Regions from separate parts of the Carboxydocella sp. JDF658 genome, predicted to be linked through region 3. Evidence: predicted binding sites of a transcription regulator. Region 3 holds the regulator's gene; each other region holds the start of a gene.
What was found. Region 3 encodes HrcA, which represses chaperone genes, less so after heat shock. Its sites were predicted from a motif close to TGTTAGCACTCNNNNNNNNNGAGTGCTAACA; they were not measured.

Region 1 (15,243 bases), on a different contig from region 3:
CAGCAGTTTGAGATCATACAGAAAGAGGTCGGTGTAAGGGGCGATTGCTTCCAGACTGGCCAGAGGTGCGTAGCCACTGGTATCTACAGCAGTATGGAGGGCCTGTTTACGACAGGTTTGCAACAGGGCCAGAAGAAAGTCAGGTTGGGCCAGGGGTTCGCCGCCGGAAAAAGTCACTCCTCCCCCGGATTCCTCATAGAAAACCCGGTCCTGGTTAATGGTGTCCATGACTTCGGATACAGTAACCCGGCGTCCTACCATCTCCCGGGCCAGGGTCGGGCAAGCAGTAGCGCAATGACCACAGTGCTGGCAAAGAGAGCGTTTCCTGGTAGCCTGGTGGGGGCAGGCGAATTGGCAACGCCCACAACCAATACAGCGCCGGGTAGCAAGCAACAGCCGGGGGTGAAAACTCTGGCTTTCAGGATTATGACACCACTGGCAACGCAGGGGACAGCCGAGGAAAAAGACGGTAGTCCGGATGCCGGGGCCATCCTGCAGGGAAAATTTCTGGATATTAAAAATCAGGCCGGATTTCATCTTATCACCTCAAATGGATATATAAGCAAAAAAGATGCCGACTGCAGACCGGGCTAAAAACAAGCCCCCGTACCAAAAATGGTACAGAGGCTGTCCCAACTATGGGATTACGTCTCGTCTTTGGGACGCAGGCCGTATTTTTTCAGTTTATTGTGCAGGGTTTGTTTAGGAAGGCCCAGTAATTGGGCGGCTCTGGTTAGCTGGTAATCTGCCTGCTGCAAAGCTGATTGCAGCAAACGGATTTCCAGGTCTTGCAGGGCTTGTTTCAAGGGTAAGGGCGGTTGAGTCCAATGAGGCTGGTTTTTGGGTCCGAACAAGCCGGGATGTTCCCGGGGTAAATCGGCTAGAGTAAGCAGGGGACCATCGGCCAGGTTGATTGCGCTTTCAATAACATGCTCCAGTTCCCGTACATTTCCGGGCCAGTTATGCTGCCAGAACAGCTCCAGGACTTCTGATGCTAGGCCCGTGATCTTTTTTCTTAATTTTTGCCGGTATTTTTGCAGAAAATGCTGGGCAAGTAAAGGAATATCTTCTTGCCGTTCCCGCAGAGGAGGTAAATGAAAGAAAATCACATTCAAGCGGTAATAGAGGTCCTGGCGCAGCCGTTTTTCCTCTAATAACTTGAGGGGATGTTCATTGCTGGCGGCAATTACGCGCACATTAACGGTACGGGTCCTGGTGTCACCGAGACGCCGGACTACGCCATCCTGGAGTACCCGCAGGAGCTTGGCCTGTAGCTCTCGATCTAGAGAGTTGATCTCATCCAGAAAGAGGGTACCGCCATCGGCCAGTTCAAAGAGACCGGGACGGTCTTTGGCCCCGGTAAAACTGCCGGCACAAGTGCCAAAGAGCAGGGATTCCAGCAGTGAGGGTGGCAGAGCAGCGCAATTCTGAGCAATAAAGGCATGGCGCTGCCGTTCTGGACAGGCGTTATGGATAGCCTGCACCAACAATTCCTTGCCAGTCCCGGTTTCACCGTATATGAGAATTGGCGAGGGACTGCAGGCCACCTTGCGGGCCCGGTGGAGGATATCCTGCAGAATCGGGTTCCTGGTAATAATATCGGCAAAAGTGTAGCGGGTACCATTACCCCGAGCAGGGTCAGTTTTTTTGTGACTTGCCAGTTGTTTTTGCAGGGCTAGAATTTTTTCCGATAGCTGGACTACCTGGGTCAGATCTTTAAAGATTTCCACCGCTCCCACCAGTTGGCCGTTTTCAAACATAGGGATGGTAGAAGTGACAGTGGCTACCTGCTTGCCCTGGTAGTTGGTATAATGCTGGACATGGTTGAGCAAAGGCTGACGCTGGCGCAGGACATAGTAAAAGGTACTGGTTTCCTCGGTGAGGCCTGGAAAGACGTCCAGAATATTTTTCCCAATAGCTGCTGCCGGGTCTATTCCACCGATATTGGTGGCAGGTTCGTTATAAAAAATGATATTGGCTTTAGTATCAGTAACAATGATTCCTTCATCCAGATTAGCCAGGATTATATCCAATAGATGTTTGTAATCCACCCCTATATCCCCCTTTGCTGGCTGTATGGGTGAACAAATTCTCCATAGCCGGGGGAAAGTCCTTTTTTGTTAGGTTAAACTACCAATTAAGGGGATGAGATTATACTATCACCACTGCTGCTATAATATCCCGTTGTTTAAAGTTATAACCCCTGTGTAAAAAGAAGAGAGGCCATGTGGCCTCTTTTCAGTCATCATGTTCTCCGTCATTCTGTTCTCCATCATTTATACCATCATGGTCATTGTCTTCATCACCATCGAGAACACCATCATGGTCAGTGTCAGGATTTTTAGGATCTTCTTTTAATACAAATTCTCTACCATTGCTGATTTTGTCCCCATCATCATCTTCATCAAAGTCCATAATACCATCATCATCAGAGTCACTATCGATGGGGTTGGAGCCTATGCTAAACTCCTGGGAATTAGAGAGTCTGTCCTTATCAAAATCCTCGTCACCGTCTTTCATACCATCCCCGTCTGAATCAGCTTTCAGCGGGCTGGTATGGATCACAAATTCCTGATAGTTGTTAAGGTTGTCTCGGTCCAGGTCTTCGTTTCCATCTTTAATACCATCTCTGTCACTGTCAGGGTTTAGAGGGTTGGTGTGAACAAGGTATTCCTGAAGGTTCGTCAGTTTGTCATGGTCCAGGTCTTCATTACCATCCTTGATGCCATCCTGGTCGGTATCGGCTTTTACCGGATTCAAGCCCAGGTAAAATTCCTGTTTAACAGTAAGGCCGTCCCGGTCCGGGTCAGTGTTGGCCAAATTTCGATAAATGCTGAGATGATAGCGCAATTCCCAGCTGTCAGGTATACCATTATGGTTTTTGTCTTTGCTTACTTTGGCATTGGCCGGGTTTGGGCTGCTACCAAGAAGGACTAAAGTAGCGAGAGCGATTGGAGCCATGGTAAAAAAGACTTTCCGTTTGTTCATAAAGAACCCCTCCTTAATTTAAAATCTTATCCCGAGCAAGCAGTTAAATTAAGGAGCTCGCCCGGCAGCTGGCTGGCATGGCTTTGCAGCATTAGCCCCTATAGCTTTGTGTCGCCGCCTTTCGACGGTTTTACTCTTTTCGGTTATCATATTATACGTTTTCAAAAAGTATTTTAGGGGGGATTTCTGGGAATTAAAAAAATTTTCCCCAGGCGAGAGAGTGCCATTTTGGAGAAATGTTATGCCCCTTGTTTAAAAATGAACAATTGTGCTACACTAAAAGAAATCTCATAAAGCAGGAGGTTAAATCATTGAAAGTAGCGGCAGCAGTGGCAAAAACCTATGATTATATTGAAGTGGAAGCGGGAGTCCAGGAGGTTCTAAACCAGTTTGGTGGCATGGAAACTTTGATTAAGCCGGGGGAGAGGGTGCTCATCAAACCCAATATGCTGGAAGGACTGCCTCCGGAGCGAGCAGTAACCACCCATCCGGAAGTAGTAAGAGCGGTAATTCGTCAGGTAAAGAGGGCCGGCGGCATACCTTTAGTCGGAGATAGTCCTGGAATTGGCAGTGGCATGAAGGCGGCGGAAAAAAACGGCATAGCCGGGGTATGCCGGGAAGAAGGAGCGGAATTGCTGGCATTTGCCGAATCAGCGGAGTATTCCTTTCCTGAGGGAAAAGTAATCCGCAAGTTCCATTTGACCGGTGAACTGCAACAGGTGGATAAAGTTATCTCTCTGGCCAAAATGAAGACCCATTCCTTTATGGGCATCACCGGGGCCGTCAAGAATTTGTTTGGCTGCATAGTGGGTCCAGGCAAAGCTCAGTTTCACCTGCGCCTGAAGCGACGGGACGATTTTGCTGCTATGCTGGTTGACCTGGCCCTGCTGGTTAAGCCGGTTTTTTTCCTGGTAGACGGAATTGTTGGGATGGAAGGCAATGGCCCCCGTAATGGTTCGCCTATTCAAGCGGGAGTGATTTTGGGCGGCACTAATGGCTTTGCTGTTGACCTGGTCATGGGTCAGATGATGGGTTTCAACAGTGAGGAATTGCCGGTATCACGGCTGGCCCTGGCCCGGGGGCTGGTACCGGGGTTGAAGAGGATTGAAGTGGTAGGCAGTGGCCGGGAGTTACGCTGGAATTTTCAGCCCCCCTATAACCTGGAGTCTCTGGATGGGCGGGTCCCGCCTTTTCTGGTCCGCTTTTTCCAGAACCAGTTCACCTATCGGCCGGTTATGAATGAAAAGTGTACCGGTTGCAGCCGTTGTGCCCAGCATTGTCCACCGCAAGCCATAAAGATCGAAAATGGGAAAGCGATGGTAGACTATGAGCAATGTATTCGCTGCTATTGTTGCCAGGAACTCTGTCCCTTTGATGCTGTTATTCTGGAACAGGGATTATTGCTCAAACTGTTCGGTCGGAAAAAGTAACCATATGCCAGTGGCAGGCATATACTAAGACAAGAAGCTTAATCAGAGCAGAAGGGATTATTGGGTCAGCTACAGCTAGCGGTATTTATGGCCTGGCTAAAGCGGCTATCAAAGAACAAACAACCCCGTGAGTACCAGGGCTCACGGGGTTTATTTTATGATCTGCACACGCTTTTGTTTACGCAGCACCAGGCGCCAGTAGATGCCTTCCCAGCCGGTGAGGGAGTGGTCATTAACAATTTGTTTGGACATTAACTCAAAAGGGCTGCGCGCTACCAGTTGTTCTACTTCTGCTTCGGTAAGGCAGCAAAGCTCGGGCAGGCCACAGCCGGGGATATCGGTCCAGAGGGCGGTAAAAACGGCAATTCCACCGGGTTTAAGCACTCTCCAGGCCTCATCTAATACCTGCTGCCGGTTTTCCTCGATGCTTTCTGTAAAAACATGAAGGAGCCCAAAGCTGTAAATGGCATCAAAGGAGAATTCCCGGAAGGGCAGATTAAGGGCATCAGCCACCAGGCACTCGAACTCTGCTTTTAAAGCCAGCCTACCGATAGCTTCAGCATCAATGTCTACAGCTACCACTTGCAGGCCTTGTTCAAAAAAATACAAGCTATCCCGCCCATTGCCACAGCCCAGGTCCAGAACTGGGCCTTTGGTAGCATGGAAAAGGGGAAGAACCCAGCGGGCAGTCTGGCTGGGTGGAGTATTTTGCGCTTTTTCACTGGCAAGCAGAGTATGAAAATCAAAGGCCATGGGCTGGTTGCCTCCTGTAATTAGACATATCCTTATACAATTTACCAGTTTTATGCTAGATAATCAACAGGAAATTTCACGAAAAAACAAAATATGTGTCTGTATTTTATGCAGGGCAAAAAACTTGCATTTTTGCCTAAAATCAGGTATTATAAGGAATGTGTTAGCACTCTATTTAATTGAGTGCTAATAGTACATAAAGAGGAGGTTTCTCAGTGATGATTAAGCCGCTTGGAGACAGAATTGTCATTAAGCCCTTGGCATCGGAAGAAGTAACTGCCAGTGGGATTGTGTTACCCGATACAGCCAAGGAAAAGCCCCAGGAAGGGGAAGTAGTAGCTGTCGGCAATGGCCGTCTGCTGGAAAATGGTGAGCGGATAGCCCCGGAAGTCAAAGTAGGTGACCGGGTGATCTACTCCAAATATGCCGGTACTGAAGTGAAATATGAAGGCGAGGAATATCTCATCCTGAATGAACGGGATATCCTGGCTGTAATCGAATAATAAGGGGGTTTAGCAAGTGGCGAAGCAGATTATTTTCGGTGAAGAAGCCCGGCGGGCTCTGGAACGGGGGGTAAATACCCTGGCTGAAGCTGTGCGGGTAACTCTGGGCCCCAAAGGCCGCAATGTGGTTCTGGAGAAAAAGTTCGGTTCCCCGCTGATTACCAATGACGGGGTTTCCATCGCCCGGGAAATCGAACTGCCCGATCCCTTTGAAAACATGGGTGCCCAGCTGGTCAAGGAAGTAGCGACCAAAACCAATGATGTAGCCGGTGATGGTACCACTACTGCGACTGTGCTGGCCCAGGCCATTATCCGCGAAGGTTTGAAAAACGTGGCTGCTGGTGCCAATCCCATGATCCTGAAAAAAGGGATTGAGAAGGCTGTAGCCGTTGCTGTTGAGGAAATCAAGAAAATGGCCCGTCCGGTAGAGAGCAAGGATGCTATCGCTCAGGTTGCTTCCATCTCTGCTGCTGATCCGGAAATCGGCAACCTGATCGCTGAAGCCATGGAAAAAGTGGGTAAGGACGGGGTAATCACCGTTGAGGAATCCAAAGGTATCGGTACCACCCTGGATGTTGTGGAAGGGATGAATTTTGACAGGGGTTATATCTCCCCCTATATGGTAACTGATGCCGAGCGCATGGAAGCGGTGCTGAATGATCCCTTTATTCTGATCACTGATAAGAAAATCAGCTCCATTCAGGAAATTCTACCTGTTCTAGAACAAGTAGTGAAAACCGGTAAGCCTTTGTTGATCATCGCTGAAGATGTGGAAGGGGAAGCCCTGGCTACCCTGGTGGTTAACAAACTGCGGGGCACCTTCAACTGCGTAGCCGTCAAGGCTCCTGGTTTCGGCGACCGCCGCAAGGCTATGCTGGAAGATATCGCTATTTTGACCGGTGGCCAGGTTATCTCCGAAGAACTGGGCCGCAAGCTGGATGCAGCTAACCTGTCCATGCTGGGTCGGGCCCGTCAGGTCAAGGTAACCAAGGAAGAAACCGTGATTGTGGATGGGGCTGGCTCTGCTGAAGAAATTCAGAAGCGGGTGGCCCAGATCCGCAAACAGTGGGAAGATGCCACTTCCGAATATGACAAGGAAAAACTGCAGGAACGGCTGGCCAAACTAGCTGGTGGGGTAGCGGTAATCCAGGTTGGTGCTGCTACTGAAACCGAAATGAAAGAAAAGAAACTGCGCATCGAAGATGCTCTCAATGCTACCCGGGCTGCTGTGGAAGAAGGAATCGTCGCCGGTGGCGGTACCGCTCTGGTGGATGTAATTCCGGCTCTGACTGCCATTGAGGCTGAAGGCGATGAAGCTACCGGTGTGGCTATCGTCCGCAAGGCCCTGGAAGAGCCTCTGCGTCAGATTGCCAATAACGCCGGTCTGGAAGGCTCCGTAATAGTTGAAAAAGTCAAGAGCATTGATCCTGGTATTGGCTTCAATGCTTTGACCGGTGAATATGTAGATATGATCAGTGCCGGTATCGTGGACCCGGCCAAAGTTACCCGTTCTGCTCTGCAGAATGCTGCTTCCATCGCTGCTATGTTGCTCACCACTGAGTGCCTGGTAGCCGATGAGCCCAAAAAAGAAGAACCGGCCATGCCCGGTGGCGGCATGCCTCCCATGATGTAAGCCAAAAGAAGGCAGGGATAATTCCTGCCTTCTTTTTATGTGTCATCGTCGAGAAAGTTTTTGGCGAACTCAGCCTGGTCCAGCAATACCAGGGTCTGATATTCATTGACCAGCAGTTTAAGCAATTTTAAAAGCTTATCAATAATTTCTCCCGTTTTCACTGTACGCTCTACGGCTTCATCGATTTCGCTGCGATGGGAGAAGGCGTTGGCACTGAGCTGATTGGCGGCACTGGCCATAGATGAATAGGCGGAGGCAAGGGTACCGAGAAAGCTGATGGTTTCCGAGAGCCGCTGTTTGACATACTGTAGAGCAGTTTCGGTTTCCGGGGGAAGCAGATTGCGAAATTGCTGCTCTTCCTGGCTCATGCCGCCATTCCTCCTTTCACCCTCATTTTATGCATGGATGGGAAGAAAAAGAAATATATCTTATAGTAATGGAAGGAGGGATTGGTGTGGAATGTAGCAGATGGGAAGGTCAACTGCGGGAGGTGATGGTGCAGGCAGTCTGTGCCCGCGGTGAGAAAAATCATATTCTGGAGTTTCAGCTCAAGCCCCTGCATCCAGCCAGCAAAGTCCTGGGCTGCTGGGCGGCAGATCATAACTTTTCCGGTTCTATAATTGGCGATACTGTGATTATAAATGGTGATCTGGAGCTGACCGTCTGGTATGCCTATGAGCAAAACCAGAAAACGGAGCTGCTGAGGGAGAGGCTCAACTATCTCTGTGAGATCGAACTGGAGAATCTTACTGGTCGGCTGGAACAGGGGGAAGAATTGCATTTAACTGAGGAAAAAGAACCCCAGGTCAGCTCTTATTATCTGGAGGGAGAAGAGATCAAGGGTGCGGTGGAGATTGGTTTTACCGCTGAAATCATGGGATTGACCAAATTGCGGGTATTAGCTTATCCTGCCGAAGAAGATTAAGAAAAAAGAAGGAAAAAGAAAAAAACTGTCGAAAATACAATTAAGAGAAAGAGAGAAAGTGCAAGTTGTTACGAGGAGGGAATATGATGGACTGGCGCCGGATCGCGCTGGCTGTAACCGTTGGGTTGGGGCTTGTCCTTTTTTTATTTGGTTGTAGTGGGGACAAGCCAAAAAAGGTAACTGAACGACAACCGGCGGCTGTCAGCCAGGAACAATTGAGAGCTTTTGTTACCACTCTCTCCGGGGTAATAAACAAGGAAGCAGAAGGGTATCAGAAGCTGATTGACAGTATCAAGGCCCTGGGATATGGGAAAACAACACCGGCCCAAACCAAACAGGAAGCCGAAAAACTTCTGGCTTTGAACCAGCAGTTGAGGCAGGAACTGGATGGCCTGCAAACCACTACCCGGGAAATGGAGGAAGCGGAAGGCAATATCGCTACCTGTATTTATTTGCGCAATCAGGTAGTAGAGAAATTTGTTCAGCGCCTGGCCAAATCTCCTGCGCCCAAAACCAGTGAACTAAATGGGGTTTTAAAAGAGTTACGGGAGTCAGAAAGTTTTGCTGAAGCTGCCTCCGGCAAGCTGGCTGTTTTGAAGCAACAGGTAGGCATGGAATAAGGGTTTGCGAAAACCGGCTCAAGCTGGTTTTTTTTTCTTTCTTCATAGGCATAGACTTTTTTCACCGAATTAGGTTATATTTAAGGCAGGGAGGAATGAAAAATGGCCAAAAATACTCGCAAACAAACCTTATTATCTTTTGCCAAGTTATTTGGGGCTGCGTTACTGGGAGCTATCGGACTGGATCAGGTCAAAGAAGGGCTGGTATTACTGGCAGCGGTGCCGGGGACATCCTGGCCGGAAGCTCTGGTGCGTCTGGGCCTGGGCTCGGCAGCATTGCTGTTTGGGCTTTATGTGATATTGCGTTTTGTTTACCACTATGACAAGGCACGGGGACGGGTCAAAAACAAAATCAAGTTTCTGGAGTAGATGAGAATGGATAAAAAGTTTAAGATCACTATCTATTCCAAAGAAAATTGTTGCCTATGTGACAAGGCTAAAGCCATTATCGACAGGGTGAAGCGTTACTGGGAACTGGAAGTGGAAGAAGTGGACATCACCATGGATCCGCAGCTGTTTGAGCTGTATAAGGAGAAAATTCCGGTAGTGGCCATTGATGGTGAACCGATATTTTTTGGTAAAATCAGCGAACTCTGGCTCAAGCGGGAACTGGCGAGGAGAGGAGAGTGAGAGCTTTGGAATTGAAACTGGACGAGCTGGCCGGTCTTTGTGAAGGGCTGGACTTGCCTGCCTACTGGGTGGACCGTTATGGTTTTATCCAGTGGGCTACATCTGCTGCCCTGCAGCGTTTAGGCTGGCCGCAAGGGCTCTGGCAGGGACGGCGGATCAGTGAAATGATGCCCCAGAGCCGGATTTTTGAGGTCCTGGCCGGAGGACAGTCTCTGCGCTGTCGGGAGCTGACCTATATCGGAGAAACAATCCAGATCTCCTATCAACCCTGCTGGCGGGAAGGAGAATTGCTGGGAGTCTGGGCGGTGATCGAACAACAGGAAAAAAGCTGTCTGGAACTGGAAGAAGAAGAAATAGGCGCTTCCCGACTCTTAATTCAAATGTACGAAACGCTGCTGGGTGACCTTCTATTAGGGCTGGCGGTAGTGGACAGCAATGGGGTCATCATTACCGTCAACCAGTACTGGGAAAAACTGTTCGGTGTCAATCTGGCTGAAATCCAGGGTATGCCTCTTAAAACCCTTTTTCCCGAAAGTCACATGGGTCAGGTCCTGGCTACCGGTCAGCCCCGGATCGGGGAAACCTGGACCAGGGATGATGAAGTCTATTTCCTCTCTGAATTGCCTTTACGTTGCGGTGAATTGATTATTGGCGGCCTGGTCAAACTGGTGCCGGTGGAAAATGTCGAAACCCGGGATCTGGTGGCTCGCTATCAATTGCTGGAACGGAAGCTGCTTTTTTACCAGAGTGAGCTTTCAGCTTTAAAGCATGAGGAAGACCCCTTTGTGGCCATTATTGGCGAAAATCCGCATATGGTGAAAGTTAAGAATATGGCTCGCAAAGTGGCTCGCGGTGATGCTACGGTTCTGATTCTGGGAGAAAGCGGTACCGGAAAAGAGGTTTTCGCCCAGGCTATACATCGGGCCAGTCCCAGGGCTGATCAGCCTTTTATCAGTATCAACTGTGCTGCGATTCCGGAAAATCTGCTGGAAGCTGAGTTGTTTGGTTATGAGGAAGGGGCTTTTACCGGGGCGGTAAAAGGCGGTAAGGCCGGCAAGTTTGAACTGGCTCATGGCGGAACCCTCTTTCTCGATGAAATCGGGGATATGCCGCTGGCCATGCAGGCCAAAATCCTGCGAGCCCTGCAGGAGCGCCAGATTGTCCGCGTAGGCGGACACAAGCCCATTCCTGTGGACGTTCGGCTGATAGCCGCTACCAATCGGGATCTGGTAGCCATGATGCAGGCCGGGGAATTTCGCAGCGACCTTTATTATCGCTTGTCAGTAATTACTTTACAGTTGCCGCCACTGCGGGAGCGGCGGGATGATATTCCGGCCCTGGTTAAGATGTTGATTGAGAAGTTTAACAAAAAGTATCTGACTTCAGTAGAGGGTTATGACAAGGAACTGGAACGATTTTTGCTAAGTTATAGTTGGCCGGGGAATGTGCGACAGCTGGAGAATGTGCTGGAATATGCTTTTAATATGCTGGAACCAGGGCAGAAACTGCTTACTTTGCAGGATTTGCCGGAACAGGTTACCGGGGGTGGACCGCTGGGAGAAAATGACCTGCGCCTGGAAACAGTAGTAGCGCGGGCGGAGAAAAAGGCGATTCTGCAGGCACTGCAGGCAACCAGAGGCAATCGGATGGAAGCGGCCCGGCTACTGGGGATCCAGCGTTCAGCCTTTTATCAGAAGTTGAAGAAATATGGCTTGTCCGGCAAGGAGGAGGACCATGATTAAGCGATTGATGGATGCGGCCAGACAATTGCATAAAAGTACCGGTACCGTGCCGCCACCGTCAGCGCTGGAAGATATGATGCTGGATTTGACCCGGCGGGCTTTGCATCTGGCGCGCGGTAAAGTCGAGCGCTGGGTATCCACCACCTGCGGGTATTGCTCTACAGGCTGTGGTCTCTTGCTGGGACTGGAAGGGGATACCCCGGTGGCGATCCGTGGTGATGAGGCCTGTGCAACCAACCGGGGCCAGCTCTGCATAAAAGGAGCCTATCAGTGGCGAACTCTCCGGCATCCGGAACGGGCTACCACGCCAATGGTCCGCAAAAACGGACAACTGGTGCCGGTTTCCTGGGAGGAAGCTTTGCAGGTTGTTGCCGACAAAATACGGGAAGCCATAGCGGAACAAGGGCCGGAAGGAGTAGGTATTTATGGTTCCGGTCAGCTGACTCTGGAGGAGAATTATGCCCTGACCAAACTGGCACGGGGGGTACTGAAAACACCTAATTTTGATTCCAATACCCGACTCTGTATGAGCGGGACAGTACAGGGGTTGATCAAAGTTTTTGGTGCTGATGGGCCACCGGGTTGTTATGAAGATCTGGACCTGGCGGATTGTTTGTTGATTTTCGGTTGTAATCCGGCGGAGATGCATCCACAGCTGTGGCGGCGTATGCTCAAGAACAAACTGGAACGAGGAGCCCGCTTGATAGTAGTTGATCCGCGCCGCACCATACCAGCACGAGTAGCAGATTTACATTTGCAGCTACGGCCAGGTACTAACATCTATTTGCTAAACGCTATTTTGCATGTACTGTTCCGGGATAATTTAATTAACCGGGAAGAAGTAGCCCGGCTGGCGGTCGGTCTGGAACGGGTAGAAGAAATCGTGAAAAAATATTCTCCAGCAGAAGTGGCTCCCCTTTGCGGGGTGGCGGCAGTGGATATTGAGCAGGTGGCTCGCTGGATTGCTGAAGCCAAGGCAGCTACCACTGTTTTTGTCCAGGGGGTTACTCAAAGTGCTGCCGGGGTGGAGGCTGTTTCCACCATTTGTACTCTTCATTTGCTGACCGGACATATTGGACGCCCGGGAGCGGCGCCTTTTTCCCTGACGGGGCAGGCGGCGGCCATGAGTGCCCGGGAGGTGGGAGCCAGTGGTTTCCTGCCTGGTTACCGCAACTGGCAGAATCCCCGGCATCGCCAGGAAGTGGCTGTTTACTGGGGGATTAAGCCGGAAGAATTACCCGCAGGTACCAATGATATTGGTATCATGCTGGACATGATAGCCGAGGGCAAACTGAAGGTACTGTGGAATATTGCCACTAACCCGGTGGTTTCCCTGCCTGAGCAGGCAAGGGTTCGGCCTTTGCTGGAAAAAGTATTTCTCATCGTGCAGGATATCTTTTATCCAGTAGAAACCGCGCAGTATGCTGATGTTTTCCTGCCAGCTGCTCAGTGGGGCGAGAAAACCGGTACTTATACCAACTCGGAACGGCGGGTGAACCTGGCGGAACGGGCGGTGAATCCGCCGGGAATGGCCAAAACGGATCTGGAAATCATTCAGCTGGTAGCAAAACGACTGGGAGCTGAAGAGGCTTTTGCCTGGCCGGATCCGGAAGCGGTTTTTGAGGAGTGGAAAGGACTGTCCCGCGGTCGGCCCTGTGATATGAGTGGTATTACCTATGGCTTGATCCGCCAGGAGCGGGGAGTACAATGGCCTTATCCGGCCGGGGGTGTTAGCCAGCAGCGGCTCTATACTGATGGACATTTCTGGACTGATCCGGAACAGAGCCAGAGTTACGGTGATTTTAATCAGGCTGCGGGAAAGGCCTGGCTTTTTGCTACGGATATACCAGGGGAAATTTTGCGTCCAACTGAGGAATATCCTTTCTATCTAAATACCGGCCGGATTATGGAACATTACCATAGCCGGACCAAAACCAAACGCATTCCCGAGATTCAGCAATTAGCGCCAGAACCCTTTCTGGAAATCAATCCGCTGAACGCTCAGACCCTGGGGATCAAGGAAGGAGAAAAGGTACGGATTGTTTCTCCCTGGGGGACGGCCGTTGCCCGGGCACGCTTGTGTGATACCGTTGCTCCCGGCCAGGTTTTTCTGCCCTTTCACTTCGGAGATGCCGATTACCAGCAACCAACTGCGGGCAACAACCTGATCGGCAATGTAGTTAACCCTCTCAGCCGTCAGCCATTGTTCAAACTGGGAATCTGTCGCCTGGAAAAGTGTCCTGATTAACGGACACTTTTCCGCATTTTTGGACACTTTTTATGCAAGAGGCGGTAGCCAGGTTACAACCGGTAAGTGGCATAAAATTTGCTAACTCAATATTTGCCTGGATTAATTCTATAACATAAAGTGAAGAGAAAAACTTTCTCAAAGCGAAGGAGGGAAAAAGGATGTTCCAACAACAAGGCAAAGGGATTTTGCTGGGAGCCGTGCTGATGCTGGCTTTAGTAGTTTTGTTTACCGGCGGCATGGCTTATACTGACAGCGGTGCGTTTTGCAGTAGTTGTCATGTTATGGCAGAAGCCCATAAATCCTGGCAAAACTCGTCTCACCGGGAGCTCAAATGTAATGAGTGCCACGCCCCCCATAACCTGGCGGCAAAAATCCCCTTTAAGGCAAAAAGTGGCCTCAGAGACGTCTGGGCGGTAACTTTAGGGGATGTACCTGCCCAGATTAAAGTGACACCGGAATCGAAAGCAGTTATCCAGGCTAACTGTGTTGAATGCCATCGCACTACGGTGAGCCGGACCCACGTGGAAAAACTTTCCGGCCAGGATTGTACCTTCTGTCACCGGGGTCTGCCCCACGGCAGAACGCAAAAATAGCAGAGGAGGGATACATATGTGGCAAAAGGCGAAAAAATGGTTATTAATCGGTATGTCCATTACCAGCATTTTTGCTCTGGCTGCCTGTGGTTCTAATACCAGCAGTCAGCAGGGTGGGGTTGGCTTAAGTGAGGAAGAAGCTGTAGATTCATCTTTGTGGAAGGATAAATATCCCCTGCAGTATGCCAGCTATCTGAAAAACAAAGAGGGCGGGATGACAGAATTTGGTGGATCTGATAAGGTTCCCAAGGCGGATACAGAGCCGGAAATCAAGAAGCTGTTCGCTGGCTATGGCTTTTCCAAGGATTATAATGAAGACCGGGGTCATGTTTATGCCGTTGAAGATGTAACTTCCACCAAGCGCTTAAAACCGAATACCCCGGCAACCTGTATGACCTGTAAATCCACCCAGGTGCCCCTTTTCTACAAAAAACTGGGAGAAGATGGGTTTTATAATACCTTGTTCAGCGATATTGCAAAACAGACTAAACACCCCATTGGCTGTTCTGATTGCCATGATCCCAAAACCAATGAACTGAGAGTTACCCGTCCTGCTTTCATCGAAGCGATGAAAAGAAGAGGTATTGATGTCACCAAGGCAACCCGCCAGGAAATGCGCAGCTACGTTTGTGGTCAATGTCACGTGGAATATTATTTTGATAAAGGCAAAGTTTTAACTTTCCCCTGGGATAATGGGTTTGGTGTAGATGATATTGAAAAATATTATGAAGCCAAAGGCTTTAAAGACTGGGAACATCCTGATTCCAAGGCACCCATGCTGAAGGCACAGCACCCTGAATTTGAATGGTGGATTACCGGTACCCATGGTACTGCTGGGGTAGCCTGTGCTGACTGCCATATGCCCTACATGCGGGATGCTTCCGGGGAAAAATATTCTTCCCACTGGTGGACCAGTCCCCTGAAAACTCTGGAACAGTCTTGTACCAAGTGCCATACCCAGGGCACAGACTGGCTGAAACAGAAAGTACATGATATCCAGTCCCGGACCTGGGAATTGCAAACTATTGCTTCCAAAGAAATTGCCAAGGCTCATGACCAGATCAAACTGGCTCTGGCTACTCCCGGGGCAGATCAGAATCTGATTGCCCAGGCTCAGCGCAAGGTAGTGCAGGCCCAGTGGCGCTGGGACTGGATTGCAGCGGAAAACTCCCGCG
Region 2 (7,136 bases), on a different contig from region 3:
AGCCCCGGAATTACAAAAGAAGACTTTGTTCAGGACCGGCGGAAGAGTGGCACAGATTTTTTCTGCCAATAAAGCTGCTGGTTCGTGACAGAACATTTTGCTTCCCAGCGGCAAACGCTCCATCTGTTCTTTAACAGCTGCTATTACCCTGGGATGACAGTGACCAAGAGAAAAAACTCCATATCCGCCGAGAAAATCCAGAAAGGCCCGGTTATCCTCGGTAAAAATCCAACAGCCCCTGGCTGCCTTTTCTACCAGATCCAAACCTAGCAAGCGCTGTAAGCGGGTTAAGGATGGATTCAAATGTTTTTCATAAAGCTCAATAACTCTGGACATAAAAAATACCCCCCTGTCTCTGTTAACAGCTATATGAGACAGGGGAGTGATAAATTCCTAATCTATATGCCATTTGCGAATTTCACATTTTACATCATAATAGGGAATCCCGCCCCCTAAATCAGGAGCGAAAGCGGGGGTAAGCCAGTTTACTCCTCCCCCATCCTTGAGCCACCAGCCTTCGGGCAAAAGGGCTATACCGGTCGGAACCCTTTCCGTCAGGGAAACCCTGGCTACCAGTTGACCATAACCGGTCTCAATAATAACCTGATCGTAATTGCGCACATACCGTTTTTGGGCTTCAGCAGGATTAATCTCTACCAGTGGCAGAGATGCCTCCTGAGCATCCTCTCTCTCCCGAAAGAACTGGGAGTGTAACTGCCCTTTGGGATGGGGAGTAAGCAGGACCAGTGGAAATTCCTCCGGATCCTGATAATACCGGGGAGATTGCCATTCTTCGTTAATCAGATTCATCTTGCCATTTGCGGTAGCGAATTTCCGCTCCGCCCAGGCTACCTGCGGCATAACCGGACATATACAGGCACCTTCGGAAATCAATTTATCCCAGGTAATTCCATAAGGCCGGAGTGGCTCCAGTAACCAGTGAATCCACTCCATTGCTGTTCTTTCACCAAAAACAGAGAGTTTGTTCAGCCGACGGGCCAGTTCTGTCCAGATTTCCACCTCATCTTTTACAGTATCAGGAGGTGAGATAAGAGCCGGCACTGCGCCGATATAATCCCCCCAGGAAGTGGCGATCACATCAGGCGTTTCTAGAAATCCGGCTACCGGTAAAACCAGGTCAGCTTGCTCTGCTGTATCGGTTAATTGCAAATCCATTACTACTTTAAAAGGAACCTGCCGCCAGGCCCTCAGCACTTCACTGGTATTGGGCAGCTGGCAAACCGGATTGGTCCTGGCTACTGATATAACCTGAATAGGGGGCTGAGCAGATAATATCTCCTGGGCCAGGGTAGGGAAGGAAAACTCCCGCACTTCTGCAAAGATATTTTCCCCTTTAATGTCATTCAGCAACCCCTGCCAGTACTGATGGGCATAATTAGCCCCTCCACCACTGATACCGATATTGCCAGACAAACCACAGAGAGCATCAATATAGCGAACCGTCTGACCGCCATTGGCATAACGCTGTAAACCATAACCAAAAAATGTGGCTACCGGTCGGCCTCTACCATAAATACGAGCCAGTTCCCGCACCAGCTCCGCCGGTACCCCTGTTACTTCCTGGGTACGCTCTGGTGTCCAGTTGACTGCTACCTTTGCCAGTCCTTCAAACCCATTAACGCGTTGAGCCACAAATTCAGCATCATACCAGCCTTCAGACAGTAAAACATGGAGTGCCCCTAATGCCAGAGCGCCATCGGTTCCAGGCCTGGGTTGAAGTAATAGGTCAGCCAGATCGGCAGTTAAAGTTTTGACAGGATTAATAACAACAATCCTGGCTCCACCTTGCTGAGCCTCTTTTAAAATCGGAATCAGGTGAATGTTGGTAAAAGCCGGGTCCCGACCCCAGAGCACAATATGTCTACTCTGGCAGCAATCCAGCCAGGGGTGGGAATAAAGGGCTCCAAAATCCTCCTTCTGGGCCTGATAACCACTGCCCCAGCACATACTACCAGTGGGTACAGTATAACCTCCTAAGGCCCGAAAAAATCTGTGTTCCAGATTTTTCAGGCGCCCATTGTGGCCATAATCATTTATATGCAACAAAGAAGTAGGCCCATAATCGGATTGAGCCTGCTCGATTTTTTCTGCCCAGAGGGCAAGAGCGGACTCCCAGTCGATTTTCTTGAAACCTTTTTTTGATTTTATTAATGGGTACAAAAGGCGGTCCGGGCTAAAATGCCTTTTAATAGCCTTTTGCCCTTTGCTACAGATAAATCCCCTGGTAATAGGATGAGCCGGATCCCCTTTAAAATTATTGATTTTGCCATCAATTATCTCCACCAGTATCCCGCAACTGTCAAAACAGTTGAGCGGACAGGTAGTACGATACCATGCCATCTTAATCCTCCTAAGGCCGTCGCTGCTGACGCAGCAGTTCTTCCTGTTGACTCACAAAATAGTCCATCAGTATGCGATAAATTTTTTCTGCCACTTCCGGGGAAAACTGCTGTAAGCTGGCCTGTAACTTGACCCGTTCCAGCACCCGCTGCTCCCGGCGCAAGTCACGAATTTTTCGATTGTGCCCTTTTATCAGACCAATCTCCCGGGCCAGTTTCAATCTGCGCCCAAGCAACTCAATGATAGCTTCATCCACTTTATCAATTTCTCTGCGCAATTCCTCCAGACGGCGCTCATTCATCTTCTCCACCCCCTGGAGCAGCCGGATAGCAGCCAAGCATTTTCACCCAGGCTGCTCGACCCATTAATTCTATTAGCCCCTGGGAAACCGGGCCTGGTTCCAGACTACAGCCTTCAATATCCACCAGAAAAATATATTCCCCCAGTTTGCGCTTGGCCGGCCGGGACTCAATTTTGCACAAATTCAAACCCTGCCTGGCCAACGGCTCAAGAGCTCGATATAATGCCCCTGGTTCATGCGGGGTCCCGAAAGCTATGGAAGTTTTCCACTTTTCCCCCGGCTGAGGTCTTAAACTCTGACTTCCTTTTCCCAGCACCAGGAAGCGGGTAGCGTTATTCTTATTATCCTGGAGATCTTCCGCCAGTGCTTCCAGACCATAGGCAGCCCCTGCTACCGGCGCCGCAATAGCTGCCAGACTTTCTTCTGATTTTGCCACTTTCGCACAGGCTTCACTGGTACTGGTAGTTAGCACCTTAATCGCCTGGGGAAGGCGGCGATTAAGCCAGCCCTGACATTGGGCCAGGGCCTGATGATGAGAAAGTACAGCGGAAATTTGGTCTAGTCTGGTGCCAGGCTTACCCCAGAGCCAGTGCCGGACAGCCAGAACTTCTTCATCCTGGATTTGCACCCCATCCTGCCATAAAAGAAAATCCAGGGTAGTAGATAAAGAACCTTCCTGGGAATTTTCCACCGGTACAATCGCCAGTTCCACCTGATCCTGTACCAGAGCTTTCATTACCCGGGCAAGGTCTGGAAAATAAAAGAATTGAAAATTCAGATGCCGGCGCCTGGCGTATTGTTCGGCAGCCATTTGTGAAAATGTACCTTCTGGACCTAGAACCCCTACTCGCATTTTTTCTCCTCCTAACCTACCGTCCTGCCAACCTGCAGACTGAATAATGATAAGAAAAAGCTTCTCACCAAAAGTGGCGAGAAGCTATTTAATTAGTATATATTTTATCAACAGTTTTTTTCAGCTGTCAAGCTAATTACATCATATCATCCATGCCGCCAGGCATTGCCGGGGTATCCTTTTTCTCCGGCTTTTCCGCAACTACAGCTTCAGTGGTCAGCAACAGAGCGGAAATGGAAGCAGCATTTTGTAACGCGCTTCTGGTAACCTTTGCCGGGTCAACAATACCCGCCGCAATCATATCCATGTATTCCAGGGTAGCAGCGTTGAAGCCGATACCAACTTCGCTGGCCTTGACTTTTTCTACAACTACAGAACCTTCTACCCCGGCATTATTGGCAATCTGACGGAGCGGTTCCTCCAGAGCCCGCTTGATGATTTGAACTCCGGTGTATTCATCCCCTTCTGCCTGAACAGCATCCAGGGCCGGAATGATATTGATGAAGCAGGTACCGCCACCAGGAACGATCCCTTCTTCCACAGCGGCCCGGGTAGCATTGAGAGCATCTTCAATACGCAGTTTCTTCTCCTTCATTTCGGTTTCAGTAGCAGCACCGACTTTGATAACTGCTACGCCGCCAGCCAGTTTGGCCAGACGCTCTTGCAGCTTTTCCTTATCATATTCGGAAGTAGCCTCTTCATACTGCTTCTTAATCTGGGCAATCCGGCCTTTGATTGCATCAGCAGAGCCAGCACCATCAACAATGATGGTTTCTTCCTTCTTGACCCGTACCTGACGAGCCCGGCCCAGCATATCCAGGGTAACGCTATCCAGCTTGCGGCCCAGCTCTTCAGAAATCACCTGGCCACCAGTCAGGATAGCAATATCTTCCAGCATGGCCTTGCGCCGATCGCCAAAAGCAGGAGCCTTAACAGCTACACAGTTGAGAACACCGCGCAGCTTGTTGACCACAATCGTAGCCAGGGCTTCCCCTTCCATATCCTCAGCCACAATCAACAGCGGTTTGCCGGTACGGATAACAGCTTCCAGCACAGGCAAAATATCCTTAATCGCAGAAATCTTCTTATCGGTAATCAGGATATAGGGATCTTCCAGCACGGCTTCCATTTTCTCTGTGTCGGTTACCATGTAGGCAGAGATGTAACCTCTGTCAAAGTTCATCCCTTCGACAACTTCCAGAGAAGTGCCCATGCTCTTGGATTCTTCAACGGTAATAACTCCGTCTTTACCTACTTTTTCCATAGCATCAGCGATGAGGCGACCAATTTCTTCATCAGCAGAAGAAATGGTTGCTACTTGAGCGATGGCTTCCTTGCCTTCAATGGGCTTAGCCAGTTTCTTGATTTCTGCAACAGCGGCATCAACAGCTTTTTCAATTCCCCGCTTCAACAGGATAGGGTTAGCGCCAGCAGCAACGTTTTTCATCCCTTCCCGGATAATGGCTTGAGCCAATACGGTAGCAGTGGTAGTACCGTCGCCAGCTACATCATTGGTTTTGCTGGCTACTTCTTTTACCAGCTGGGCCCCCATGTTTTCAAAGGGATCCTTCAATTCGATTTCCTTGGCAATGGTTACGCCATCGTTAGTGATCAAGGGAGAACCAAATTTCCGTTCCAGCACCACATTACGGCCGCGTGGACCGAGAGTGACTTTTACAGCATCAGCCAGGGTGTTCACGCCTCTTTCCAGAGCCTTTCTGGCATCAGAATTGAAAACGATCATTTTTGCTGCCATCTGATTATCCCCTCCTCGTAAATATTAGAGAATAGCCAGAATATCTCTTTCATTGACAATCAAGTATTCTTCGCCATCAACTTTGACTTCAGTACCAGCGTATTTGGAGAAGATTACCTTGTCCCCAACTTTAACCTCCAGTTCTACTCGCTGGCCGTTATCCAAAATCCGACCACTGCCAACAGCCACCACTTCTCCCTGTTGCGGCTTCTCTTTAGCGGTGTCCGGCAACACAATCCCGCTTTCTGTTCTTTGTTCTTGTTCAATCAGTTTCAGAACAACCCGATCACCTAAGGGTTTCAGCATATATGTTACCCCTCCTTATGTATTATTTTTGTTAGCACTCATCAACATCGAGTGCTAACACACAGCTATATTATAGCACTACAGGAAAAAAATAATGCAAGATTGGAAATTTTTCATTATCCGTTTTTGTTTTTCAATATATTAAAATATCTCGCTCAATCTATTATTTTCTATAAATTACAGACCAATTCTAATGCTGACAAAAAATAAAGCCCGGTAACAATTTACCGGGTTAGGTTTCACTATACTGGTCGGAGCGACTGGACTTGAACCAGCGACCTCCACCACCCCAAGATGGCGCTCTACCAAACTGAGCTACGCCCCGACTGACAAACCCTATTTTACTCAAGGAATAATTCGCTGTCAATCTTATTTCTTTAAAAATTTTCTTTTCTTATTTTGTCCCACTCATTTATTAGAATTTGTACCAAATTTTGATATACCTGAGCCAGGCCAAAATTTAATTTTTTACCGGCTTTTTTGGCTCTGGTCAAAAAACGGTCTTGCCATTTTTCGATTTCCCTTTCCCACTCCTGCCATTCTATTTCCAGTTGCTGAAAGTAATCATCATGATCAGAGCTTTTTCTGCTCTCCACTTGCTGCTGGGTCTTTAAAATTCTTCTGGTTAATTTATAAATATCTTCAAAAACCTCTTTTAGCTCTAGTACTCTGCTATAGTCTCCTGCCGCCCGATTCAATTCACCCTGGAGGCCATGATTGAGTTTTTCGGGAATTATCTTTAGCTGTTGTAAGGCCCTTTCCAGCTTCTCCAGCCTTTCCTGTTGATAGCTGTGATATTTTCGCTTTAATTCAGTATACTGAGCTGTTTCGTTTTTGAGAAAAGTTAGCAGATCCTCCGCCCTGATTCTAACTTCTTGCCCCGGCAAAACCATTGCAGGCAAGCGGCCACTGGCGATTAATTTTTCCACCTTTTCCCGATCAGTTTTTAAAACCTGGGCCACTTCCTGAACTGTTAATACCTTCAGCGGAGCCTGCTCTTGCATTGTCTATCCCCGCTTTCCCAGTACTCTCCTGTATACTTCCATGGTTTCCAGCGCAGTTTTATTCCAGCTGAATTCCCCTGCTCGCATTAATCCTTTCCTACCCAGCTCCTGGCGAAGATCTGCATCTGTTAACAATTTATACATTTTTTCTGCCAGTTCCATGGAATCAAAGGGATTAAACAACCATGCTCCTTCTCCCACTACTTCAGGAATTGAGGATGTATTAGCAGCAATAGTTGGAGTTCCGCAGGCCATTGCTTCTAGGGGTGGGAGACCAAAACCTTCATAGAATGAAGGATAGACAAACAGATTAGCCGCTGCATAAAGATAAGGTAAATCCTCTACCGGGGCAAATCCCGTCCAAATAACATCCTCTTCCAGCCCAAGGGCCTCGATTAATACTACCAGATCCCCATACTCCCTTACCTGTTTACCGACCAGTACCAGTTTGATTGGATAACCTACATCTTTTCGAATTTCTTTAAAAGCATTGATTAACCCTTTAACATTTTTCCGGGGGCTAAACCCGCCGATATAAAGAATGTACTGATCCTG
Region 3 (7,175 bases):
AGGCCGGGTTTCCGGCCTCTTTATACTTCGGCAATGGCATCAGTGGGGCAATTTTCCAGAGCTTCCCTGGCCTCATCCTCCAGGTCATCTGGCACCTCATCCACAATGGCTTTGGCTTTGCCTTCATCATCCCAGTCATAGACATCGGGGCAGGTGCTGACGCAGGCGCCACAGCTGATGCACAAATCAGGATCTACCTTGACTTTCATGGTCTCAACCTCCTTCGCCTACAGTTTGCCCGAAAGGGGGAAAAATATGCTGGGGGTCTATGTTCATGTTCCCTTTTGTTTGCGAAAATGCCATTATTGTGATTTTTATTCCCGGCCGGCCAGCGGGGAAGAAAGGGAGCGCTATCTTGACCTTGTTTGCCAGGAAACGGAAGCGGCTGTCCGGCAGGTGCCGGAACGAGAAGTGGATACCATTTTCCTGGGGGGCGGTACTCCGGGGCTGCTGGGTCCAGAGGGCATAAAAAAAATTCTGCAGGCTATTGCCGGGAATTTTCATATCATCAATACCGTTGAAATAACTATGGAGACAAACCCCGGGGCGAATAGAGATATCTGGCCGCTAATGGCAGCAGCAGGCATCAACCGGGTGAGTCTGGGTGCTCAGGCGGCCCAGGAGCGACTGTTACGGGTTTTAGGCCGCTGCCATACCTGGCAGGAAGTCCAGAACACGGTGCAGGCAGTTCGCCGGGCTGGCTTAACCAACCTCAATCTCGACCTGATGTACGGATTGCCGGGACAATCCCTGGCGGACTGGCAGGAAACAGTAGCAGCTGCCCTGGCGCTGGAAGTGCCCCATCTCTCCCTTTATGCCCTGAAAGTGGAAGAAAATACCCCCTTTGACCGCTGGGAAAGGGAGGGCAGGATAACCCTGCCGGAAGAAGAGGAATGGGCGGAAATGTACTGGTGGGCCAGGGAAAAACTGGAGACAGCAGGTTACCTGAATTATGAACTGAGTAACTTCGCCCGGCCAGGATTCGAATGCCGGCATAATCTCAAATACTGGCGCCGCCAGCCTTATCTGGGACTGGGGCCGGCAGCCCATTCCTGCTGGGGGAATGTACGCTGGGCCAATCCCGCCAGCCTGGAGGAGTGGGAAGCAGAAGTTCGGGCTCGGGGCTGGAGCGGGCAGCTGGTGGAAAGGCTGAGCGAGAAAGAAATCCTGGCTGAACAGGTTATTCTCGGCCTGCGCCTGGCCGAAGGAGTGGTTCTGACCCCGGAAATTGAGGCAGAATGGTCAACAGTTATAGCTTCTCTGAAGCAGCGGGGTCTGGTCCAGGTTTCGGGAAACAGGCTTAAACTCACGCGGCAGGCCTGGTATATTGCCAATGAAGTGATGGCAGAGTTTATCTAGTACCTTGACATTCCCTGCCCCAGGTGGTATTTTTTAAGTAGTGGCCTTTAGCACTCGTCTGGTGAGAGTGCTAACAACGGGCCTGGCGGAAGGTGATGAGGGATGCAATTGGATGAGCGGAAAAAGCGCATTTTACTGGCGATTATTCAGGACTATATTGCTACCGCTGAACCGGTAGGCTCCCGAACCATTGCCAAAAAGTATGAGCTGGGGGTGAGCCCGGCTACTATACGCAATGAAATGGCCGACCTGGAAGAAATGGGCTATATCGAACAGCCTCATACTTCAGCGGGGCGGATTCCCTCAGACCTGGGCTATCGCTATTATGTGGACTTTTTGATGGAGAAATACCGCCTGGCTGATGAAGACCGGGAATACATCCGCCAGGGGTTTGAAACCAGACGGATGGAAGTGGCCCAGGTGATTCAGCGGACTGGCCAGCTGCTGTCCCAGATGACCAATTATACCACAATAGTGCTGGGACCACAGCTGGGCAAAACGGGGATTAAGCATGTGCAACTGGTACCGGTAGAACCAGGCAAGGCCTTGCTGGTCATGGTCAGCCTTTCCGGTCTGGTACAGAACCGGCTCATCGAGATTCCGGAAAATTTGTCTGCCGAGGATTTATGGCAGATTAGCCAGGTATTGAATGCCAAGCTCCATGGCAAAACCATAGCCGATATTCGCCGCACCCTGTTGCAGGAGATTTATTCTGAACTGGCCCGGCAACGGGCGGTGGCGGAACTGGTACTGGATTTACTCAGCCAGGAGGAGCTTCTGAGCGGGGAGGAAAAGGTCTATCTGGCCGGGATCCTCAATATTCTTAACCAGCCGGAATTTCGCAATATCGAGAAAATCAAGACTCTGTTGTCCCTGCTGGAACAGGAGGAACAGCTGCGCCACCTGGTTCAGCCCGAGGATGAAGGCTTGCTGGTGCGAATCGGGGCAGAGAACCCCATTCAGGTGATGCGGGATTGTTCCATGATCACTGCTACCTATACGGTCGATGGTCAGGTGGTGGGAGCCATCGGGGTACTGGGCCCCACCCGGATGGAGTATGCCCGGGTGATGGCCCTGGTGGAATATATTACCGAAAACCTCTCCCAGATGCTGACCGATTTTTACCGCCGCACCTAGAGCGGCTGAAGGAGGTAAGGCAATGAGCTTAAAACAGCAAGCTGTCCAGGCCACCGAGGTGGATGAGAAACTGGCAGCTCTGATGACCAATGCCAATGCCATCAGGGCCATTGCCGCTGCTGTGGAAGGCACTCTGGGTCCTAAAGGTCTGGATACCATGCTGGTGGATAAATTCGGTGACGTGGTCATCACCAATGACGGCGTCACCATTTTAACGCTGATGGAAGCCAATCATCCGGCCGCCCGATTGCTGATCAATGTGGCAAAAGCCCAGCAGGCGGAAATCGGTGATGGTACTACCACTGCCACTGTGATGGCCGGGGCCCTGGTTGCAGAAGGGGTTAACCAGGTAGTACGGGGGGTGCCGGTCACCAGGGTGATCGAGGGCATCCGGATAGGAGTCAGGGGAGCCCTGGAGTTTATCGAGCAACAGGCCCGCCCTGTACGCAGCCTCAAGGATCCCCTGCTCTATCGCATTGCCTACATAGCCGGACGGGAAAACGAGGATATTGCCCGCCTGGTAGTGGATGCAGCCCGCCTGGTGGGAATCAAGAAATTGAAGGAACCGGGCTTTAAGCTGGCAGATACGATTGTGGCCGAGGAAGGGGCCGATAACCAGGTCTTTTCCGGGGTGATCATCAACAAGGAACCTATGAATGACGAGATGCCCCGGGACCTGCGGGATGTAAAAGTCCTGATCATTGATGATGCCCTGGAACCGGAGGAGCTGGAAGATGAGGCCCTGGCTACTGAGGCCGGTTTCAATCGCTATATGGAATTACAGCAGGAATTCAAGGATAATGTGCGCAAAATCGTGGATCTGGGTGTAGGACTGGTTATCGTTGACCGCGGGGTAGAGGCCTGGGCGGAAGAAACTCTGACTGACGCCGGAGTGATGGTGTTACAGCGGGTTTCCAACAAGGAACTGCGCAAGGCAGCGGAACATACAGGAGCCCGACCCATTAAACGCACCGGTCTCAAGCGCTCCCCGGAAGAACTGGTTCGCTATCTGGGCCAGGCCAAATGGGTGCTGGCTGATGAGCGCCTGGAACATGTGCGGATTCTCGGTGGTGCTGGTAAACCTATGGCTACCGTGCTGGTGGGAGCCGCCACTGAAGAAGTAGTCGGTGAACGGGAGCGGATTGCCAAGGATGCCGCTTCCTCCGTTCAGGCTGCTGTTTGTGGCGGGGTAGTGGCCGGAGGCGGTTCCCTTGAGCTGGCTGCTGCTCGCCAGGTGGAAAAACTGCGGGAAAACACCCGGGGTATGGCTGCCTATGGTATTGATTGCGTGGTGGCTGCCCTCAAACGGCCCCTGGCCCAAATCGTGGAAAATGCCGGCTTCAATTCTCTGGAGAAACTGGGGGATGTGGTAGCTGCTCAGGCGGAAAAAGGCAATAACGCCCTGGCCATAGATTGTGACAGCGGTCAGGTAGTGGATATGTGGGAACTAGGCGTGGTTGATCCGGCCCTGGTGAAACTGCATGCTTTGCGCGCTGCCGGGGAAGTCGCTGAAGCTATTCTGCGGATTGATACCATCATCCGGAAAAAAGAGGAGAAAAGCAGCAAGCTGGAGCCAGAAATGGAGGAATAGGGAGACATGACCCAGATGGAAGAGGATAAAAAAATGGAAGCCAATGAACAGGAACCGGCCGGGGCCGGAGCTGCTCAGGAACAGACGCAGGAACCCGGTCAGCTGGAACAGCTGCAACAGCGAATAAATCAACTGGAACAGCAGCTGGCCGAGGAAAAGAATGCCCGCTTGCGGGCCCTGGCTGATCTGGAAAACTTCCGACGGCGGGCCCGGCAGGAACGGGAAGAACTGTTGAAATATGAGGCAGAAGGCCTGATTACAGCCCTCTTGCCGGTTATTGACAATTTTGAACGGGCTCTGGCGGCTACCGGAGAAGAAGGCCAGTTACGGCAAGGGGTGGAAATGATTTACCGCCAGTTGATGGAAGTCCTGACCAGAGCAGGGCTGACTCCGATGGAATGCCAGGGCCAGGAATTTGATCCTCACCTGCATCAGGCTGTTATGCAGGTCCCAACTGAAGAACAGCCGGAAAACACCATTGTGGATGTGTATCAAAAAGGATATTATCTCAAGGATAAGGTAATTCGCCCGGCCATGGTCACAGTGGCCGTCAGAAACTGAGCAACATATAATCTTTAGGAGGGTGAAGGACAGCTATGAGCAAGATTATCGGCATCGACCTGGGTACAACCAACTCCTGTGTAGCAGTAATGGAAGGTGGCGAAGTGACGGTTATTCCCAATGCGGAAGGGGGCAGAACCACTCCTTCTGTAGTGGGCTTTTCCAAAACCGGGGAACGGCTGGTGGGCGAGGTAGCCAAGCGCCAGGCGGTAACCAACCCGGAACGGACGGTGATTTCCATCAAGCGCCACATGGGCACAGATTATAAAGTAAACATCGATGGCAAGCAATATACTCCCCAGGAAATCAGTGCTATGATTCTGCAGAAATTGAAAGCTGATGCGGAAGCCTATCTGGGCGAACCGGTAACCAAAGCGGTAATCACTGTACCGGCATACTTCACTGACAGCCAGCGCCAGGCTACCAAGGATGCCGGGCGCATTGCCGGTCTGGAAGTAATGCGGATCATCAATGAGCCTACCGCTGCGGCCCTGGCCTATGGTCTGGATAAGGAAGAAGACCAGACCATTCTGGTTTATGACCTGGGTGGTGGTACCTTCGATGTCTCCATCCTGGAACTGGGGGATGGGGTCTTTGAAGTCAAGGCTACTGCCGGTAATAACCGCCTGGGTGGTGATGATTTCGACCAGCGCATCATCGACTGGCTGGTGGCCGAATTCAAAAAAGAAAACGGCATCGATCTGTCCCAGGACAAAATGGCTATGCAGCGATTGAAAGAAGCAGCAGAAAAAGCTAAAAAAGAACTGTCCAGCACCACGGTGACCACTATCAGCTTGCCCTTTATCACTGCGGACCAGAACGGGCCCAAACACCTGGAAATGACCCTGACCCGGGCCAGGTTTGAAGAGATGACCGCTGATCTGGTGGAAGCCACTATGGGTCCCACCCGGCAGGCTCTGAAAGATGCGGGTCTGGAGCCCAAGGATATCGACAAGGTCTTGCTGGTAGGCGGTTCTACCCGGATTCCGGCCGTTCAGGAAGCTATTCGCCGTTTCCTGGGCAAAGAACCTCACAAGGGTATTAACCCCGATGAATGCGTAGCAATTGGTGCTGCCATCCAGGGGGCAGTGTTGTCCGGGGAAGTCAAGGATGTAGTCTTGCTGGATGTTACGCCCCTCTCCCTGGGGATTGAAACCCTGGGTGGGGTGTTTACCCGGATTATTCCGCGCAACACCACTATTCCTACTTCCAAGAGCCAGATTTTCTCCACTGCGGCGGATAACCAGACCCAGGTGGAGATCCATGTCCTGCAGGGTGAGCGGGAAATGGCAGCTTACAACAAGACCCTGGGCCGGTTCATCCTGGATGGCATTCCGCCGGCACCGCGGGGTGTACCGCAAATTGAGGTTACTTTTGACATTGATGCTAACGGGATTGTGCATGTTTCCGCCAAAGACAAGGCTACCGGGCGGGCCCAGAGCATTACCATCCAGTCCTCTTCCGGTTTGAGTGAGGAAGAAATCCAGCGTATGGTCAAGGAAGCAGAAGCCCATGCGGAAGAAGACCGCAAGCGCAAGGAAGAGGTAGAAATCCGCAATAATGCCGATTCCATGGTTTATCAGGCGGAAAAAACCATCAAGGATTTCGGGGATAAGGCGGATCCGGCCAAGGTGGAAGCAGTGAAAAAGGCGGTAGAAGAACTGAAAACTGCCCTGGCTGGCAATAATATTGATGAGATCAAGGCCAAGACCGAAGCCCTGACCGCACCCCTCTATGACCTGACGGCGGCCATGTACCAGCAGCAGGCCCAGCAGCAGCCGCCTCAGAATGACAGTAAAGACGGTCAGGATCCCAATGTGGTAGATGTGTAAACTGGCGGGGGAGGAGACTCCCCCTTTTCCTAATTGCCGCAAAAAGTTTGAGGTGGTAGCTGATGAGCAAACGGGATTACTATGAGGTGTTAGGGGTTGGCCGTAACGCCACCGAAGAGGAAATCAAGAAGGCGTACCGCAAATTGAGCAAAAAGTATCACCCGGACCTCAACCCTGGAGATAAAAGCGCCGAGGAAAAATTCAAGGAAATCAATGAAGCCTACGAGGTGCTGTCTGACCCCCAAAAGCGGGCTGCCTATGACCAGTTTGGCCATGCCGGGGCCCAGGGCTTTGGCGGCCAGGGGGGCTTTGGTGATTTCCAGGGCGGCTTCGGTGGTTTTGGGGCCGAGGAAATCTTCGGCGATATTTTCGATATGTTTTTTGGCGGTGGTAGCCGTAAGCGCCAGGGCCCGCAGCGGGGTTCTGACCTGAGTGCGGAAATTGAGCTGACTTTTGAGGAGGCGGCTTTTGGCACCACCAAAACCATCGAAATTCCCCGCACCGAAACCTGTGAAATCTGCCATGGTACCGGGGCGAAGCCGGGCACCGGGCAGCGTACCTGTCCCACCTGTAATGGTACGGGACAGCAGCAGATTGTGCAAAATACGCCTTTTGGCCGCTTTATCCAGAGCCGCCCTTGCCAAACCTGTGCTGGACAGGGTAAAATTATTGAGCAGCCCTGTCAACACTGTCAT

Region 1: a site for HrcA is predicted at 5,333-5,363, ahead of groES (co-chaperone GroES). Genes of this name have one in related genera too.
Region 2: a site for HrcA is predicted at 5,607-5,637, ahead of groES (co-chaperone GroES). Genes of this name have one in related genera too.

What each region holds. Positions count from the first base shown of each region.
Region 1 covers NZ_BDLR01000008.1:15,783-31,025, forward strand. The annotation lists gene JDF658_RS02175 (glycyl-radical enzyme activating protein) at 1-537, opposite strand, end outside; gene JDF658_RS02180 (sigma-54-dependent Fis family transcriptional regulator) at 645-2,051, opposite strand; gene JDF658_RS02185 (hypothetical protein) at 2,239-2,988, opposite strand; cyclic di-GMP riboswitch class I at 3,049-3,133, opposite strand; gene JDF658_RS02190 (DUF362 domain-containing protein) at 3,300-4,418, shown strand; gene JDF658_RS02195 (class I SAM-dependent methyltransferase) at 4,569-5,171, opposite strand; gene groES (co-chaperone GroES) at 5,390-5,674, shown strand; gene groL (chaperonin GroEL) at 5,691-7,307, shown strand; gene JDF658_RS02210 (hypothetical protein) at 7,343-7,675, opposite strand; gene cotE (outer spore coat protein CotE) at 7,762-8,232, shown strand; gene JDF658_RS02220 (hypothetical protein) at 8,319-8,852, shown strand; gene JDF658_RS02225 (DUF2627 family protein) at 8,955-9,221, shown strand; gene JDF658_RS02230 (glutaredoxin family protein) at 9,228-9,482, shown strand; gene JDF658_RS02235 (sigma 54-interacting transcriptional regulator) at 9,479-11,224, shown strand; gene JDF658_RS02240 (molybdopterin oxidoreductase family protein) at 11,217-13,472, shown strand; gene JDF658_RS02245 (NapC/NirT family cytochrome c) at 13,634-14,068, shown strand; gene JDF658_RS02250 (ammonia-forming cytochrome c nitrite reductase subunit c552) at 14,085-15,243, shown strand, end outside.
Region 2 covers NZ_BDLR01000090.1:809-7,944, forward strand. The annotation lists partial or broken gene JDF658_RS11275 (aspartate aminotransferase family protein) at 1-336, opposite strand, end outside; gene JDF658_RS11280 (molybdopterin-dependent oxidoreductase) at 394-2,361, opposite strand; gene JDF658_RS11285 (chorismate mutase) at 2,372-2,662, opposite strand; gene pheA (prephenate dehydratase) at 2,655-3,515, opposite strand; gene groL (chaperonin GroEL) at 3,652-5,271, opposite strand; gene groES (co-chaperone GroES) at 5,296-5,577, opposite strand; tRNA gene JDF658_RS11305 (tRNA-Pro) at 5,826-5,902, opposite strand; gene JDF658_RS11310 (helix-turn-helix domain-containing protein) at 5,955-6,581, opposite strand; partial or broken gene JDF658_RS14860 (glycosyltransferase family 1 protein) at 6,585-7,136, opposite strand, start outside.
Region 3 covers NZ_BDLR01000039.1:18,501-25,675, forward strand. The annotation lists gene JDF658_RS07645 (ferredoxin) at 21-209, opposite strand; gene hemW (radical SAM family heme chaperone HemW) at 256-1,359, shown strand; gene hrcA (heat-inducible transcriptional repressor HrcA) at 1,462-2,496, shown strand; gene JDF658_RS07660 (TCP-1/cpn60 chaperonin family protein) at 2,519-4,087, shown strand; gene grpE (nucleotide exchange factor GrpE) at 4,094-4,648, shown strand; gene dnaK (molecular chaperone DnaK) at 4,684-6,480, shown strand; gene dnaJ (molecular chaperone DnaJ) at 6,543-7,175, shown strand, end outside.